2 regions of the Thermosinus thermophiluss DSM 23256 genome follow, and region 1 is predicted to be linked to the other one. Evidence: riboswitches for the same ligand, from Rfam matches in the RefSeq annotation. Region 1 holds a riboswitch; the other holds the start of a gene.
The links. Region 1 has a riboswitch for S-adenosylmethionine ahead of BLQ99_RS07825 (vitamin B12 dependent-methionine synthase activation domain-containing protein). Riboswitches for the same ligand answer to the same signal wherever they lie in the genome.
Positions count from the first base shown of each region.

Region 2: it holds a riboswitch for S-adenosylmethionine, as region 1 does, so the genes downstream of both, BLQ99_RS06115 (YezD family protein) here and BLQ99_RS07825 (vitamin B12 dependent-methionine synthase activation domain-containing protein) in region 1, are expected to answer to the same signal.

Region 1 covers NZ_FNBU01000010.1:94,423-103,410, forward strand. The annotation lists gene hydF ([FeFe] hydrogenase H-cluster maturation GTPase HydF) at 1-949, opposite strand, end outside; gene BLQ99_RS07805 (ParB/RepB/Spo0J family partition protein) at 1,234-2,130, opposite strand; gene BLQ99_RS07810 (ParA family protein) at 2,123-2,884, opposite strand; gene BLQ99_RS07820 (IS110 family RNA-guided transposase) at 3,323-4,624, shown strand; SAM riboswitch class I at 4,893-4,995, shown strand; gene BLQ99_RS07825 (vitamin B12 dependent-methionine synthase activation domain-containing protein) at 5,078-5,731, shown strand; gene BLQ99_RS07830 (homocysteine S-methyltransferase family protein) at 5,746-8,133, shown strand; gene BLQ99_RS07835 (Na-translocating system protein MpsC family protein) at 8,390-8,743, shown strand.
Region 2 covers NZ_FNBU01000007.1:105,703-114,690, reverse strand. The annotation lists gene BLQ99_RS06135 (putative bifunctional diguanylate cyclase/phosphodiesterase) at 451-2,586, shown strand; gene BLQ99_RS06130 (transcriptional regulator) at 2,958-3,566, shown strand; gene BLQ99_RS06125 (glycoside hydrolase family 73 protein) at 3,958-4,419, shown strand; gene BLQ99_RS06120 (hypothetical protein) at 4,480-4,998, shown strand; SAM riboswitch class I at 5,213-5,309, shown strand; gene BLQ99_RS06115 (YezD family protein) at 5,394-5,558, shown strand; gene BLQ99_RS06110 (YezD family protein) at 5,577-5,768, shown strand; gene BLQ99_RS15035 (hypothetical protein) at 5,825-6,001, shown strand; gene cysK (cysteine synthase A) at 6,372-7,310, shown strand; gene BLQ99_RS06095 (AzlC family ABC transporter permease) at 7,654-8,385, shown strand; gene BLQ99_RS06090 (AzlD domain-containing protein) at 8,375-8,698, shown strand; gene BLQ99_RS06085 (DUF401 family protein) at 8,752-8,988, shown strand, end outside.

The sequences.
Region 1 (8,988 bases):
TCACCGTGCCAATATCATCTTTCTGGCGGTGATGGGTGCAGCCTTCGGCGATAAGGACGCGGTCGCCCGGCTTCAGCCCGTCAATCGCCTTGGCGCCGGCCACCAGTGTCTCCAAGTCGCCTTTATAGCGGGCAAACAGGATGGAAAATGACGTGAGCGTCACGTCGTCCGGCGTGACGGCCGCCACGTGCTTAAAAGCCTGCGAATCGGTGACAACAAGCCGCGGCGGCTGCCTTAAATTGGCGAGAGCATCCGCCAGCTGCGTCTCTTTGACCACCACCGCGATGGCGTCTTGGTCAATAACATCCCGGATGGCCTGTACTTGCGGCAGAATCAGCCGGCCTTTGGGCGCCGCCGAATCGATGGGCGTTACCAGCACGACGGTATCACCGCCGGTGATCAGGTCGCCGAGAATCGGCGGTCCTTCCCAGTTTTCCGGTGCATGTTTAATCATCTGCCGCTTGAGCTCTTCCACCCCTTGCTTGGTTTTAGCGCTCACGGCCACCATCGGTATCGCTAACCGTTTGGTCCAATTCAACGTTTCCGCTGCCGCCGGCTGGCCCATATCAATCTTGTTCACCACACCGATGACCGGAATGTTGCGCTTTTTCAGTTCCGCAACCAACCCTTCTTCCCAGTCGGATACACCCGCCGCCTGGTCGATCACCATCAGGGCCAAGTCGGTCTTATTGAGAACTTGTAGCGTGCGTTCGACGCGCAGCGCTCCCAGTTCGCCTTCATCGTCGATGCCGGCCGTATCAATAATGACCACCGGGCCGATTGGCAGTATTTCCATGGCTTTGTAAACAGGGTCAGTCGTCGTCCCCGGCACATCGGAGACAAGGGCGATATTTTGATTGGTCAAAGCGTTAATAAGACTGGACTTGCCGGCATTTCGGCGCCCGAAGATGGCGATGTGCAATCTTGCTCCCCGAGGTGTGTCCTGCATAAATATCCTCCTTATTATTCCCTGTTTGGTCGCTTTTGCCAACACAAATTAATGTGAACAAAAACGCCGGTGCGCCTTTTACTGAAACCGTCAAGGAAGCTAAGGACGCAAATGGTTACGGTAATTATTCGAACCGCCGAGGACGCAGCGGCGCGATCGCATCGCGCTGAGAAAACCATAAAAATCCTTCACGGTTTCATTTTCTCCACGGTTCTCTTCCTCTTAACTTTCCACTTGCCACTTTCTTCTTACCCAATTCAATGTTTCACATGAAACAATTATTCTTATACAACGATTGGTCCCCGGCGGCGGGTAGCGGCCGCCTGCTGGTGCGATTCGGACAAAATGTCCAGGATACGGTCCAAATCTTCCATGCTGTAAAACTCAATCTCAATCTTGCTCTTCAGCTTGCCTGGCTTGATTTTTACTTGCGTCCCCAGGAGCAGTTTTAAGCGATCCTCGGCTTCCGCCACAAAAAATTCTTTTTTCTCGGGCTGCGGCTGCTTTTTCTTGCGCGGTGCACTGCTGAGACGTTTAACCAATTCCTCCGCATCGCGGGCCGATAAATCTTCGGCGATAATCGTCTCAGCCGCCTCAATTTGCAATTCTTCTTTATCTAACGCCAATAACGGCCTGGCCTGTCCCACTGTCAATGTTCCACGTGAAACATGCTCCTGGACCGCCGGGGCCAGGTTCAAGAGCCGCACCATATTGGCAATCAACGACCGGCTGCGGCCAATCTTGCGGGCCACTTCCTCCTGCGTCAGGCCAAACTCGTCCATCAACCGCCGGTAAGCATTCGCTTCTTCAATGGGGTTTAGATCCTGGCGCTGCAGATTCTCGATAAGGGCGATTTCCGTCATCTCCGCGTCGGTATAATCCCGTACGACCGCGGGAATGGTTTTCAGGCCGGCCAGCTGGGAAGCCCGCCACCGCCGCTCGCCCGCTACCAGCTCATAGCCGTTCATGGTCTTGCGGACGACAATGGGCTGCACGACCCCGTACTGCCGGATTGATTGCGCCAGTTCTTCGAGCGCCTCGGGATCAAATGTGCGCCGCGGCTGAAACCGGTTGGGGGTAATTTCTTTTATGGCAATTTCATTGACCGGCTCATCGCCACCGGCCGGCGTCGCCGGAAAAAGGGCATCCAAACCGCGTCCCAGGCCACGGGCCTTAGTCATCGCCAATCACCTCTTTCGCTAAGTCAAAATAAACTTCCGCCCCTTTCGATTTCGGGTCATATTTGATGACCGGCTTGCCGTGACTGGGGGCTTCGCTTAGCCGCACATTGCGGGGAATAATGGTCTGATATACCTTATGGCGGAAATGATTTTTGACTTCATCCACAACCTGAATCGATAAATTGGTCCGAGCGTCAAACATCGTCAGCACCACCCCTTCCAGCGTTAGGATGGGGTTAAGGTTTTTCTGGACCAAGTTGATCGTATTCATCAGTTGGGTCAATCCTTCTAAAGCGTAAAACTCGCATTGGATGGGAATGATAACTGAATTGGCCGCCGTTAAGGAGTTAATGGTCAGTAACCCCAGCGACGGCGGACAATCAATGATTATATAGTCATATTTATATTTCACTTTATCAAGGGCCCGCTTCAGCTTCGTCTCCCGCGACATAACCGATACCAGTTCAATTTCGGCGCCGGCCAGTTGGATGGTAGCCGGCAGCAGCACTAGATTAGGGATTTCGGTCGGCAGCAGCAGGGTTTCGACCGGGACATCGTTGATCAGGGCGTCATAGACGCAGTGCTTAATGCTGGCCTTATTGACCCCGAGCCCGCTGGTCGAATTACCCTGCGGGTCGATATCGACGAGCATCACCTTTTTCCCCAGCTCGGCCAGGCAGGCGCTCAAATTTACCGACGTGGTCGTCTTGCCGACACCGCCCTTTTGGTTGGCAATGGCAATAATTTTGCCCAATTTTTTCACCCCAGAGCATACAAAATAGCATCCAAAATTCTCCTTTCATTTCAACGCTCTTTTCTTAATATCCTGCAAAAATTTATTCGGAAACCGATAAAATGTAGTTTACATAATTAAATAATTTCGCCACGGCTCCGCTCCCCCTTGACACCGCTTGGGAAAATATTCTATGATGAAAAAAACCGCAAAGATAATCATGCCAATAAATTGGCACCACAAAGGCATGAAAACGGATAGTCTGCGGCGAATATTTAGCTTGCGGCTGGGCGACAAAAGGACGTTGCGCACTAGCGCTTTGAGCCTGACGCAAAGATTGTCCTCAATCATTTGGTGCATCACTAACTGTCACCTCCTATTGGAGAGTACGCAGGGTAGAATACATCCCTAGAGATGATTGCACCAGTCGCAAAATAAGGCCGCAGAAGGAGAATTAGAATGAGTAATAATGTCCAGGTAGTTTATGAGCGGTGTTGCGGGTTAGACATTCACAAACGTAAAATTGAAGCCTGTGCCTTGGTAAATGAAAAAATGCGACGCAACAGTTTCGGCACTACGTCAGAACAGCTGCATAAACTTGCCGATTGGCTTAAAAAACATGAAGTGGAAATTGTAGCAATGGAAAGCACCGGTGTCTACTGGAAACCGGTTATCAATGTTCTGGAAGCCGAAGGAATAAAAGCGATAATAGTCAATGCCCAACACATTAAAAATGTACCTGGACGAAAAACCGATGTTAAGGATGCCGAGTGGATAGCTTCGCTTCTTCGCCATGGACTACTAAAACCAAGCTTCATTCCCGAGCGTAGGCAACGGGAAATGCGCGAAATCACGAGGTTACGCACAGCAAAAATTCAGGAACGTGCCCGAGAAATTCAGAGGCTGCAAAAATTCTTGGAAGGCTGCAACATAAAATTATCATCAGTGGTAAGCGATATAAACGGCGTAACGGCTAAAGAAATCATCAAAGCAATTGCTGCCGGTGTAAACGACCCGAAAAAACTGGCTGAATTATCCCGTGGCCGGTTGAGTGCTTCCCAGGAAGAACTTGAAACTGCCCTAGACGGAATAGTAAGCCCTGATATTCGCACTCTAATCCAGATCCAACTTGAAGCTATTGAAGCCTTAGATAAACAAATAGCATCACTAGACTTGATGATGGAGCGAATAGAACGAGAAGACGAAAATTTTAAGGAAGCCCTGGAGCTAATAGATACAATCCCTGGAATAGGGAAACGGATTGCCCAAGTAATATTGGCAGAAATAGGACTTGACATGAGCCGGTTTCCAAGCGACAAGCATATAGCCGCATGGTCCGGACTAGCTCCAGGGAATAACGAAAGTGCCGGAAAGCGAAGATCTGGGAAAGCTAAACCGGGCAATCCGCAACTTAGGTCGCAACTAGTTCAGGCAGCACATACTATAGCGCGGATGAAAAACTGTTATTTATCATCCTTATACCATCGAATAGCAGCCAGAAGAGGTAAGAAACGAGCTGCGGTAGCAGTAGCGCATGCAATCATTGTAGCCATATATCACATGCTGATTCGCAAGGAACCATATAAGGACCTTGGGGAAAACTATTTGTCGGAACAAATGCGTCGTAGCAAAATAAAAAGTTTAGTAAACCTTGTCAAAAACATAAAGAAACTGGACGACGATGTTCAATTCATTATTAGCGACCAAAGTATTCGGATAATAATTGGCGAAGAGGTTAAAGAGTTCTCAATGACAGGGTGATACACTAGAAAATCAGCTTTCTTTTGTACACCAGGCCTGTCAAAAAATAGATTTGTACAGGCTTAGTTTACTATTGCCTAAAATTGGGGTATGTCAGCTCTGTTGGCACACATCGTTTTCAGGGTAGGGCGCAAAGAACGCAAAGGGTATATCGGGCGCGACGCGTGCCGCGCCAAAAAATACTTAGCGCAACTTCGCGCTCTTCGCGAACTTTGCGGTTAAAAACTTATACTTTCTGATATAGTTAAAAACTATCATAACGTGAATACTCTTATCCAGAGCGGTCGAGGGACTGGCCCGATGACACCCGGCAACCGGCATTGCGCTTGGTGCTAATTCCTGCAGAATCTTATGGTTCTGAAAGATAAGAGGAAAGGACTGCGACCGGGCGCCCCCTTTCCTCTTGGAAAGGGGGTTTTTGGTACGCCTGTATATAACGCTCAGTTAACCAAAGTGGATATTAATGAAACACGGCGGTATGCCGGCCTGGCCCGGGCGGCCCGCTTTCCCGACGCTCTGCTCCGCCAGGCCTGCCTTGACGCTCAGGTCCTGGCCGTGCCGCGCGGGATCTGGCAGGTATATCCCTATTCACCGGCCGACGGCGTCATTCTCGCGCCTACTCCCCTTAGGCTTAGCGGCGCCAATATTGCCAACCACCTGGCCGGATCCGTACAAGTAGCCGTCTTGGCCGTCACCATCGGTGAAGCCATCGAAGCGGAAATCTCCCGCCGCTTTCGCCAAGGCGACGCGGCCGCGGCGCTGCTTCTGGATGCCGCCGGCACCACGGCGGTGGAAGCAGCGGCTGACCAGGTCAACGCGCTGATTAACCGGGAAGCGGCCCATCAGGGAATGACCGCGACCAAGCGGTACAGTCCCGGCTACGGCGATTGGGACATCACCGTGCAGCAGCACGTCGTGGCCCTCGCCGGCGGCGGCGCGATTGGCATTACGGTAACCGCTTCGTCCATGCTGATCCCGCGCAAATCGGTGACGGCCGTTATCGGCCTTAAACCCGGCAAACCAAACGGGCAGCCGACCTGCGCCGGCAATGTCTGCCTTACCTGCGGCCAGCCCAATTGTTTGGCCCGGCGTACATCATCACAGTGAAAGGATGAGCCACGATGATTTATCTTTTTGACGGCGCGATGGGCACGATGCTGCAGCAGGCCGGACTGACGCCGGGACAATGTCCCGAAGCCTGGAACTGCGAGCGGCCGGAGGTGGTAACCGCCATCCACCGCCGCTATGTTGAAAGCGGCGCCGCCATCATTGAAACCAACACCTTTGGCGCCAACCGCGTTAAACTATCCCATTACGGCCTGGCCCGCGACGTTGCCCGCCTCAATACCGCCGCCGTTCGCGCGGCCCGCGCGGCCGCCGGGCCCCACACCAAAATCGCCGGTTCCGTCGGCCCGACCGGCAAATTCATCGCCCCTCTCGGCGAACTCTCCTTTGACGAGGCCTGCGATGTCTTCGCCGAGCAGATTGCCGCTTTGGACGCCGCCGGCGTCGACTATATAATCATCGAAACCATTATCGACCTTCAGGAAATGCGCGCCGCGCTGCTGGCCGCCAAACAGACCACCCGCAAACCGGTCATCTGCCAGCTCTCGTTTGGTGCCGACGGCCGTACGGTCACCGGCACCGACCCGGCCACCGCCGCCATCGTGCTGGAAGCCATGGGCGCCGATATCATCGGCGCCAACTGTTCGCTCGGTCCGGCCCAACTGGTGCCGGTGGTGGAAGCCCTCGCCGCCCACACCAGCCGACCCGTTAGCGTCCAGCCCAATGCCGGCATGCCTGAACTGGTTGACGGGAAAACGCACTTTCCCATGGGTCCGGCGGAACTGGCTGCCTGGGCGCCACGCCTGATTGCGGCCGGCGCTAGCTATATCGGCGGCTGCTGCGGCACCACGCCTGAGCATATCAGGGCCATGGCTGAGGCCATCCGTCACCTGGGCGGCAGCGGTACTTCCGTCCGGACCGTAAGACAAGGCGTCGCCCTCACCAGCCGCAGCCGCACCGTTTGGCTGGGGCCGGGCCACCCGCCGGTTATTATTGGCGAACGCATCAACCCCAGCGGGCGCAAAGCCTTGGCCGCCGAAATCCGCTCCGGCAGTTTTCTGACCGTCAAGAAAGACGCCCTCGCCCAGGTGCAGGCCGGCGCCACCGTCCTGGATGTAAATATGGGCGTGCCCGGCATTGACCAGGCAGCGACCATGGGGCGGGCGGTACAGGAGCTGTCCATGCTGGTCGACGTTCCCCTGTCCATCGACACTACCGACCCGGCTGCCCTGGAGGCCGGGCTGAAAGCCTTCCCCGGCCGGGCGCTGGTCAATTCCGTGAGCGCCGAACCGGAACGGCTGGAAACATTCCTGCCACTGGCAAAAAAATACGGCGCCGCCGTCCTGTGCCTCCCCGTCGCTCCCGGCGGCGTACCCGCTACGGCCAACGAGCGGCTGGCCGTGGCCAAACAAATTGTTGAGGCGGCGCTCAAGGCCGGCCTGCGCCCCCAGGATTTACTCCTTGACGCCCTGGTTCTCACCGTCGCCGCCGAGGGACAGGCCGCCCGGGAAACACTGGCAACCTTGCGCTTGTATCGGGAGCATTTCGCCTATCCGGCCGTCATCGGCCTGAGCAATATTTCCTACGGTCTGCCGCGCCGCGACCTGATGAATGCCGCCTTCTGCGCCATGGCCCTGGCGGCCGGACTCGACGCGCCCATCCTTAACCCTTATGACCCGCTGATGCAGGACATGCTTGCCGCCGCAGGCGCCCTGCTGGGTTATGACGCAAACGGCAAAAGCTACAGCGAACGCTACGGGCGCGCGGCGGCGCCTTCACCGGCGGACCCGGCAGCGGAAGAAACAGGCGATAAGCTCGACCAAATCCGCCAGATGGTCATCCGCGGCGAAAAAGAAGCTGTCACGGCCGCGGTCCAGGCCGCCCTGCAGGCGGGCTATTCGCCCTTGGACATTACCGACCGGGCGCTGACGGCGGCCATGAACGAAGTGGGCGAAGCCTTTGGCGCCGGCCGCTGCTTTTTGCCCCAGGTGCTGCTATCCGCCGAAGCCATGCGGGCCGCCTTTGAAATAATCAAAACAACCTTGCCGCCCAATGCCGCCAGCCGGGGCACGGTAGTGCTCGCCACCGTCAAGGGCGACATCCACGACTTGGGGAAAAATATCGTCGCCACCCTGCTGGAAAATAGCGGGTTTACCGTCATCGACTTAGGCAAAGACGTAGCGCCGGAGGTGGTTGTGGCGGCGGCCCGCGAGCACGACGCCGACGTAGTGGGCCTGTGCGCCCTCATGACCACCACCATGCCCCAGATTGACGTTACCATCGCCGCCCTGCGCGCAGCCGGCTGCCGGGCCGCAACAATCGTCGGTGGCGCCGTCCTGACCGCCGAATACGCCGCCCAGGCTGGCGCCGATGCTTATGCCGCCGACGGCGTCGATGCGGTCAACAAAGTAAAAACCCTGCTGAAAAAGAGCCGCCATGCCTAGCCTTACCCTCAAACCAAGGTGTGTCAGTAGGTCTGACACACCTTTAATTTAGACAATAGTAAATTAAGCCTGGACAAATTCCTTTTTGCCAGGCTTGCATACATCAAAAGTAAAATTGCAAAAAAACAACAGCTGTGAACTAACATGAAAATATAGCAATTGTCAGAATTTCCAAAATATGTTATGGTAGTTAAAGATAAATCAGCGGGGTTGGCGATTACGGCGGGCCGGCCGCACAGGGAGAGGATGGCTGGGTATGGGAGTCGATTTACGGCAGGAGATTATCCGCATCAATAACAATCTCAACATTGGCATGTTTGGCACTGGATTGCGAAAGCAACGTGTTGTCATGGCCGATGACGACAAAATTTTGATCACGGCCGATCACAAACGGATACCGGTACTGTCAGTTTTGGATCAGCAGCAGCGTCATATTACTCGGGTTATCGACGCAGCAATTTTGGATGAATACAAGCGGCGCCTCAAAGAAGCACTGATTAACCAGCTGCAGCTTCCGGTCAAAGCCGTATTAAAGGATTATGACCCTGAACATGAACTGGCTATTACCATCATCATTTTGAGTCAGCCATTGGCCAAAGAAATAAAATAGGCTGATCAGAAAATATTGTTAAAACTTTTATAATATTCTATTTGTTTAGCAGGAAAATAAAAATTCACGGCGAATACGGCGATTATACAACTCATCAAAGATGAGCGGTTAAAACTATATATTCGGTGGGCCGTAAGAGCTCTGCGGAGAGCTGAAAGCTACCCTTTATCGAGCGAAGGGCAAACATGCGCATAGGAGCGTTTGTTCGCACCAGAGCATTCGATGAGGGTAGCTTTTTGTGTTAA
Region 2 (8,988 bases), on a different contig from region 1:
TAGTTATATTTTATTGAAGGAAACTTATATCTAAAAAGAATTAATATGTGAAAAGAATTAATATAAATAACTTTGTATCAGGTTGCGACTACGATTACCAGCGTTCTCAAGGAGCTGAAAAACAGGTACAGGCGGTCAATACAACAGCTGCCACCGAGGAGCAATATCGGCCTCCGTGGAAGAGATTGCGGCATCCAGCCAGGTTTTAGCCAAGATGGCCGAGGAATTTCAGACAGCGATTAGAAAGTTTACAATCTAGGAAGTGTGTTGTGTTTCGTTTGGAAAAATGGAAAGCATCATCAACCTTCGCGGCAAGGTATCTCTGTTCCGTAATACGTAAAAGGGAAGCCGCCTAAAGAGGGTGCTTCCCTTTTGCATAAACATTGAAAAGAGCAACTTGCGATGCAAATCTTTTCCAAGCCTAACACTATTCTTTGGGGTGAGTGGGGTATGACTGAGCTAAATGCCATTATCGAAGACATGAAAGTTTTAAAAAAATATTACAATAACGCCAGACTGGTTGACCCTTTACTCAAGAGAGTAATTAATTCTGATGGGACGCATAGCTCAATTTTTGAGACAGAACCAAATGCTGAGCCGTGCTATCAGTTTTGGGCAACTGGTCGTGTTTGTGCAAACTGCATTTCCTTGAAAGCGGCGTTAAACAACGCTACTTTTGCTAAATTCGAGGGTTGGGGCGATAAAATATATATGATTACTGCTTTGCCTATCCGTCTAGATGATCGGACTGTAGTGCTAGAACTGCTTAAAAATGTTACTAATCAGGATATCTTGCTAACTTTGATGGGTACGGTAAGTACTTTAACGGATATAAATCAGAAAGAGCAAATGAAAGCAATTTCCCCAAGATACGAAAAACACCTCGAAGATTTGGTAAGGCAAAAGACTGAAGCGCTGGAAAAGGCTAATAAGCAACTGCAAAAATATAGGATTCTGGCCGAACATGCGAAAGATATTATGCTATTTATTAACATGGATGGACGAATTATAGAAGCGAATGAGGCCGCAGTTCGTACCTACGGCTATACTAAAGAAGAGCTAATCTCGATGACTGTTGGTGATCTGCGGGAAAGCAGCACCAAACGTCAGATAGCAGCGCAGATGGCATTGGCAGATAAAGAAGGGATAGTATTCGAGACAGTTCATAAATGTAAAGACGGTCGGTTGCTTTATGTCGAGGTAAGTTCTCAGGGAACGACTATCGGCAATGAGAGGGTCCTCTTGAGTATCGTGCGGGATATATCGGATAGAAAGCAAGCCGAAGAACAGTTAAAGCACATGGCTACCCATGATTGGCTGACGGGTATTCCCAATAGGCACTATCTTGAAAAATATCTTGAGGAAACTGTGCAAAATGCAAAAAAGGAGACTACAGGTGCGCTTCTTTTTCTTGATATAGACAATTTTAAGGTCATTAATGATACGTTCGGACATGCCGCAGGCGATAAGGTATTAGTAGATTTGACGAAAAAACTAAAAGCGATTATTAGAAAAAACGATTTTTTAGCAAGACTTGGCGGCGATGAATTTGCCATTGTACTGCGTGGCGTAAGCGTCGAGGGGGCAAAAAGGGTAGCTAAAAAGATATTGGCGACACTAAATGAAGTCGAGTTTGCTGTGGATTTGATTGGCAACCATTGTAAGGTAAGTGTTAGTATCGGTATTACCATTATTGATAAGCTAACAGACACACAAAAACTCCTGGCCTATGCCGATGTGGCCTTATATCGGGCCAAAGAAGAAGGTAAAAATAGAGCGGTATCTATTGAAAACTGCGACGAGAAAATACGGCTATTTGAAACACATTCAACTGTAAAAAAGATTAATGACAGTTTGAGAGATAATCGCCTTGTTTTGCACTATCAGCCGATTATGTCAGAAGCTGGGATAAGTCATTACGAAGCACTGTTAAGAATCTTGGATTCTGATGGAAGAATTATTTACCCGAATGAGTTTATTCCTACTGCGGAGCGTTTTGGTCTAATGAGTCAAATTGACAGATGGGTCATTAATGCTGCTATGGAAGCATTGATGAAAAATCCTGAATTATCCATTTTTGTCAACCTCTCGCCTTCAAGTGTAGGTGATGATGAGTTACTTGACTTTATTGAATTTGGTCTTTTCAACAAAGGAATAAAGCCTGAGAGAATCGGATTTGAGATTACGGAAATTGCGGCAGTCAAAGATTTAATAAAGGCCCGGCATTGGATTAGCCACCTCAAAAAATTTGGATGCAAATTTGCTCTGGACGATTTTGGCGTAGGGTTTTCTTCGTTTACACATATCCAAATGCTACCTGTTGACTATATCAAAATTGACGGGTCGTTTATAAGGAACTTGGATAGTGACTTAACTCAAAAAGCCTTAGTACAAGCCATTAATACGGTAGCCCACACTTTGGGGAAAAAAACAATTGCGGAGTTTGTCGAAACCGAGATGATATGGCGAACTTTAAAGGAAATTGGGACTGATTTCGGGCAGGGATATTTCTTTGGTAGGCCTCGTCCAATTGATGACATATTAAAAATTAGCTTCTCATGTTTATGGCAGACTTATTTTGCATAGTTTGGCTGCCGAAATCTGCACGTATAAAATGCCGAAATTGAACAAAGTTTGCATAAACTTTGCATGGAGGGGCGGGTATGATTGGCTGTTCTAGCGGTGTTGCCTAAGCAACGCCGCGCAGCCTAAATATCATACCCGCAGAGGCTCCTTGTCAAGTTTATGCGGATGGATGAATAATTACTTAATTGCCGAAATCTGCATTTTTGGATTGCCAAATACATTCTCATGTGTTAATGAGTAGATGAACCAAATTTAAAGAGATTTGGTCAGCAACGTAATTAATTAAACAAAAAAGTGAATGGATACAACAAAGTAATTACAATCGCAATGAATTGGTCGAAACAATTTTGTATAAGGTGGTATGGGAAACAGTGCGGGAATGCTTAGATCTGTCGAGTGAGTTGAATGCCAGCCTTGCGGCTTTTCTCATCAAGACTATGCCGCTAGCTGTAATGATTGTAAATAACGAAGTTAGAGTACGGTGCATCAATGACGCAGCCATAAAATTTTTTTGTATTTCCAAAGAAGAAGCCCACCTGCAAAAGTGTGGAGAGGTCTTGAGATGCGTTAACGCTCGTGGTCCTGAGGGTTGCGGAGGATCACCCGGTTGTTTGAGATGCGTGTTGCGTAAAAGTGTACTCGAAGCTTTAAACGGACAAGTTGTATCTCGCAACAAAGGTATTTTTAATGTTATCCAAGATGGTGAGGTCAAGAGGCTAACCCTCTTGGTGACGGCAGCCCCAATACTATATGAAAACAAGCGAATGGCAATCGTGCTTACTGAAGATGTATCCCTTGTTACTCAGCTAGAGGGACTAATTCCAATCTGCTCGATCTGCCATCGTATTCGTGACGAACAGGGCAATTGGATAACCCTCGAAAAGTATTTAAAAACGCATTCTGAAGCGGAATTTACGCACGACTATTGTCCAGTGTGCAGTGATGAGATGCGCACCAAACACTCTTTGAGTAAAGAATAAGCAACTACTATTTTCTGCAGTATGAATTTCGTCGACACGGTAGAAAAACGCGGCAGAAGTTGAAGATGGCCTTTCCGCAACGCGTCGGCTGTGCTGCAACGCTTTTCATGCAGGTGGCTGTTTTTATTTGGCAGGGAGTGCGGCATTGAGCATGAATCGCATGCAAAAATACATCATCAGGCATTGATAGGGGCGTTTCTGCTCCTATTTTTGTTTTGGGTTGTAGGCTACTAGTGGAATGCCCGCAGTAATGCAAAATTGAACTAAAAAGTTGCTGGGACGGCATAGCAGTATTTGGGGCCGCTGGGCCCCTTGCAGTCATAAAATATATTGTAGATAGTGTGGCTAATAGCGAACAGGGAAAAAATCCGTATGATAAGGGGGAAAACTGGTGACACCCGATGAGTTTATTGCCTGGTTGGGACCCGTAGCTCAACGTGTTTGCCGCAAGTACGGCCTGCCTGCCAGCGTCTGCATCGCCCAGGGAGCACTGGAAAGCGGCTGGGGGCGGTATACAATCGGCGAGTATAACCTTTTTGGCCGCAAGGCCGTTGCTGGTGACAAGTCAATAACCATCACCACACAGGAGTATATTAACGGCGAATGGGTAACTATAAATGACGAATTCAAGGACTACGCCAGTCTGGACGAGGCCGTGGAGGACTGGTGCGTGCTAATGACTGAGGAGCCGGCATACGCTGACGCGCTGGCCATATGGCAAGAAACGCATGACATTGAGCAGTTTGTGTGTACGATGGGACGAATATATGCCACGGACCCGGAGTATGCGGATAAGGTGCTGGCGACGATCAGGGCGAACGACCTGACGTGTTACGACGAGCAAGCGGCCTAAAGTGATGTTTGATCTGCATACTAATTTCGAAAAGCTGTGTATATACTGCGGGCGGTCATTGTGGCCGCCGGCAGTATTTTTGCTAATCATTGGGTGGGCGAAAAGTTTTTCCCCAAGCAGCAACAGACGCCGCAAATCAGCGTGAACTTGGACGGAAAACCATCAAAACCCAGTGAGCCGCAAGCTGTATATATCCAGGGACAAAATACCAGTACCCGGGAAATCGTTTACGTTCCTAAAGAAACGGATCCCAAAACAGGCCAGCAAGAACGCACAAACGTCCAATTCGAGAAGCGGCAGGGTAAGGTCTATGTAAAAGTAAACGGCAAGGAGTTTGAAGTCCCTGCCGAGGTTAAAGAAGAAGCTAAGTTTGAAAAAGGCAAACTGGTTGTTACTGAAGAAACTGAAATTCGTATTAATATTACCGCCCCTAAGCCTACGCTGAATGTTGGCGTTGGCTGGTCGATGAACGGTCCGGCAGCGCAGGTGAATGGGCAACTGTGGAAATCGGTCAGCTGGTGGGTTTACGGAGACCGGAAGACGGTGGCTGGTGGAGTGCAGTTTCCAATAATGAAATAATTTCCCCTTAGGTTTCACTCGGTGGTTTCGGCTGCTTTAGGAACCTTAAAAAGGCGCAAGAGGTCATAAAAAACTATTAAAGACTACAATAGCGGCAAGTCGGAAACGCGCAATTGTTGAGGCGTGGCGATACATTCGGAACAATTGGGATGGAATATGGCTATTGACAGTGTTTATATCGGCGTGTTAATATCTAAAACAACCAAATAAGTCACTCTTATCCAGAGAGGTCGAGGGACTGGCCCGATGACACCCGGCAACCGGCAACGCAAGGTGCTAATTCCAGCAGGAGTAATCCTGGAAGATGAGAGGAGAGGTATACTAACATTCCTTTCCTCGGAAAGGATTTTTTGTTTGCCGCTGACCGATTAACAAAGAGTAGGGAGGAAATGGCCATGGCGGTTAGCAGTAACATGAATACACCCGACAACCTGCCACCCCGGGTATGGGAAAAGATTGAGGCGGCAATCCGCACAGTAGGATACGGTTCAATCACGATCATCGTTCAGGACGGGAGAGTCATCCAGATCGAAATAAACGAGAAAATCAGGCTGGTCTGATGGGAAAGGGGAAGCGAGATGGACGCGAAAACAAACGGGGTAAGCGATTTTAAGATCGGGGCTGTCAGGGCGGAAATTCTCAAGGCTCTCAGCGGTCTTCAGTACGGGCAAGTGGTCATTCAGATAAAAGACGGGAAAGTGACCCAGATCGATAGAACCGAGAAAAGGCGCCTACCGCGACTGGAAGGTGTGGACGGCGACGGCATCTGATTTCAGGCCAATCAGAAGACTACAATTAGTTTCATATAAACAATCACGCTTTTCAGGTGCCATTCGTCTGCGGCGCAAACCTGGGTGAGGCGCTGCGCCGCAACGGCGAAGGTGCGGCGATGAACCGTGCCAAGGGAGAGCCCGGTACCCCAATCTCAGCGAAGCAGTGCGGCACATACAGCCTGGTAATGGGCGAGATCAGGCAGCTCCAAGGCTGGCACCCGAAGAAGTGACGGCTTTTGCTAAGAATATAGCTGCATGGCGTGGGGTTCGAGGACCCGCGCGATCTGCTTGATGATTTGTTTGCGCCATGGCTAAAATAGAGCACGTTGACACCAATGGCTACATGTGGTAAACTTAAAAACAAGTAAATAACTCTGAGCTGATCAGTAAGACTGAAGGCTGAGGTAAAGTCCCACCGGGACTTTTATCTCAGCTTTGTTTTTTACTCTTAGTCACGGACCAACTATACCGCTGTTCCCGGTAGATCCTGCTGCCCGTGGTCGGAGTGGCTGGGCAGCGCGGTCATCGGTTACCGCACTGGCAGCATGAACCAAGTTCTTGACCTTGAGAATAAACAAAAAGCTTAGGAGGAAAACAAAAATGGCCAAAATAGCGACGAACTTGACAGATCTCATCGGCAACACCCCGCTTCTGGAACTGGGGAATTACAACAGAGCAAAGGGACTAAACGCCAAGCTCATCGCCAAACTGGAATACTTCAATCCACTGAGCAGCGTCAAAGACCGCATCGGTTACGCCATGATCAAGGACGCCGAAGACAAGGGACTTATCAATAAGGACAGCGTTATCATCGAGCCGACCAGTGGGAACACCGGCATAGCCCTGGCCTTCGTGGCCGCTGCCAAAGGCTACCGGCTTATCCTTACCATGCCGGACACGATGAGTGTCGAGCGGCGTAACCTGCTCAAGGCGCTGGGCGCGGAACTGGTGCTCACGCCAGGGGCGGAAGGAATGAAGGGGGCCATACGCCGGGCCGAGGAACTGGCGGCTGAAATACCCAATTCTTTCATACTCCAGCAGTTTAAGAACCCTGCCAACCCCGCAATCCATCGTGTCACGACTGCGGAAGAAATCTGGAACGACACTGACGGCCAGGTAGACATCTTCGTTGGTGGTGTTGGCACCGGTGGCACTATCACCGGTGTCGGGGAGGTAATAAAACAGCGTAAACCTTCTTTCAAAGTCGTCGCCGTTGAACCTTTCGACTCGCCCGTTCTTTCCGGCGGAAAACCCGGTCCTCACAAAATCCAGGGTATTGGCGCCGGCTTCGTGCCTGATGTCCTTAACGTGAAAATAATCGACGAGATTATCAAAGTCAAGAACGAGGAAGCTTTTGCCACCGCCCGCGAACTGGCAAAGACCGAGGGGCTGCTTGTCGGCATATCCAGTGGCGCCGCAGCCTTTGCCGCCACCCAAGTGGCTCAGCGCCCGGAGAATGCCGGAAAGACCATCATGGTGTTGCTGCCCGACACGGGGGAAAGGTACCTTTCGACGGCGCTTTTCCAGGAAGAACTGTAGCATATATTTATAGCGATTATGTGCGAGATATTTCAGAAGAAATGCGGCTCGTTTATTGAGTTACCCAAGATATGGATCATGACGGTTATTTAGCGGATAAGAAGACGCAGCGAACCGTTGGAAAATGCCTCGGAAATAATTGAATTGAGAAAATGACTGAGCTTAGGAAGCATAAGGTGTCAAAAACGACATTTTATGCTTCATTTTGTTATGCGACAGTATGCCAGACCTTAGCAAATTACAGGGCCTTACTCTACTCGATTATTTTATTTGTTTGCAGGTATTGCCAATGTTCGGATGTAATTTTACATTTTGGATATTTTCGCGATAGGAGGTCAGCAGTGTGGATAATGCAAGAACCGCGCAGGTAACGGAACGTGGTTTGACAATGCCGCAATTTTGGCAAGGCGCCAGGGACGCCGGGCCAATTATGGTAGGTGTTATACCTTTTGGCATTACCTGTGGTGTAATGGGATTGACAGCAGGGCTAACACCGCTGGAAACAGTGATGATGTCACTCTTAGTGTTTGCCGGAGCTGCCCAGTTTATTGGCATTACAATGATCGGGGCCGGCATCACCGGTTGGGGCATTATTGTGTTTACAACCTTATTGGTTAATTTACGCCATTTGCTGATGGGGGCTTCCTTGGCGCCATATCTGGTGCGACAGCCTTTATCGCTGCAGGTGCTGCTTTCTTTTTTACTGACCGATGAGTCTTACGCCATAACCGTCAGCCGCATTTATCAGGCAGGATATAATCCTTCCTATCATCTGGGAGTCAGTCTTTTCATGTATGTCACATGGTGCTTGTCAACGGTGGCAGGAGTTTTTGTCGGCAGTTACATTCCCGACCCGTTGGCATGGGGATTGGATTTTGCGATGCCCGCCACTTTTTTGGTACTGTTGTTTCCCAGGTTAACGGACCGGACGAGTGTGGCGGTTTGCATAATCGCCGGGCTTATCGCTGTGGCGGGAGCATTATATCTACCCGGAAAATGGTACATGATCGCGGCCTGCCTGGTGGCAACGATAATCGGGGGGCTGATGGAAGGAGACAAGAAGCGTGCATCTTGAGACTTTTGCGATAATAGTCGGTATGGCGTTGGTAACATTTGCGACCCGGTTTAGCTCTGTAGCGTTGTTCAGGCAAACGGGAATTCCCGGCTGGCTGGAGCGCTGGTTAAAACACATTCCCACAGCCATTCTTACGGCGCTGATTGTGCCGTCTTTGGTATTGCCGAAAGGGCAGCTCGATCTATCTTTTCACAACCACTATTTGTTAGCAGGTATTGTTGCAGCGATTGTCGCATATAAAAGCCGTAATATTGTTGTGACACTGACCACTGGTATGGGAACCATGCTGGCACTGCGATGGCTGTTTTTTTAAATCTTTAATTTTTTTATAAGTATTATTATCAAGTTAGGAGTTGTAGCTGGCTTATGCTTTCCGTACTAGCGATTGTTTGTACGCTCGCCGTAATTGTTATTCTTCTTAACCGAAAGATAAAAATGGGCTATGCCATGTTGGCCGGTTCGGCCGTTCTCTTTTTTGCATCAGGTCCGCAGCTATCCAAATTGACAATGGCTATAACCGCAACGCTAACGGCGCATAGCACCTGGGAAATTATTTTTGCCCTGTATTTTGTGATGTGCCTGGAATATCAGCTTCGCACCAGC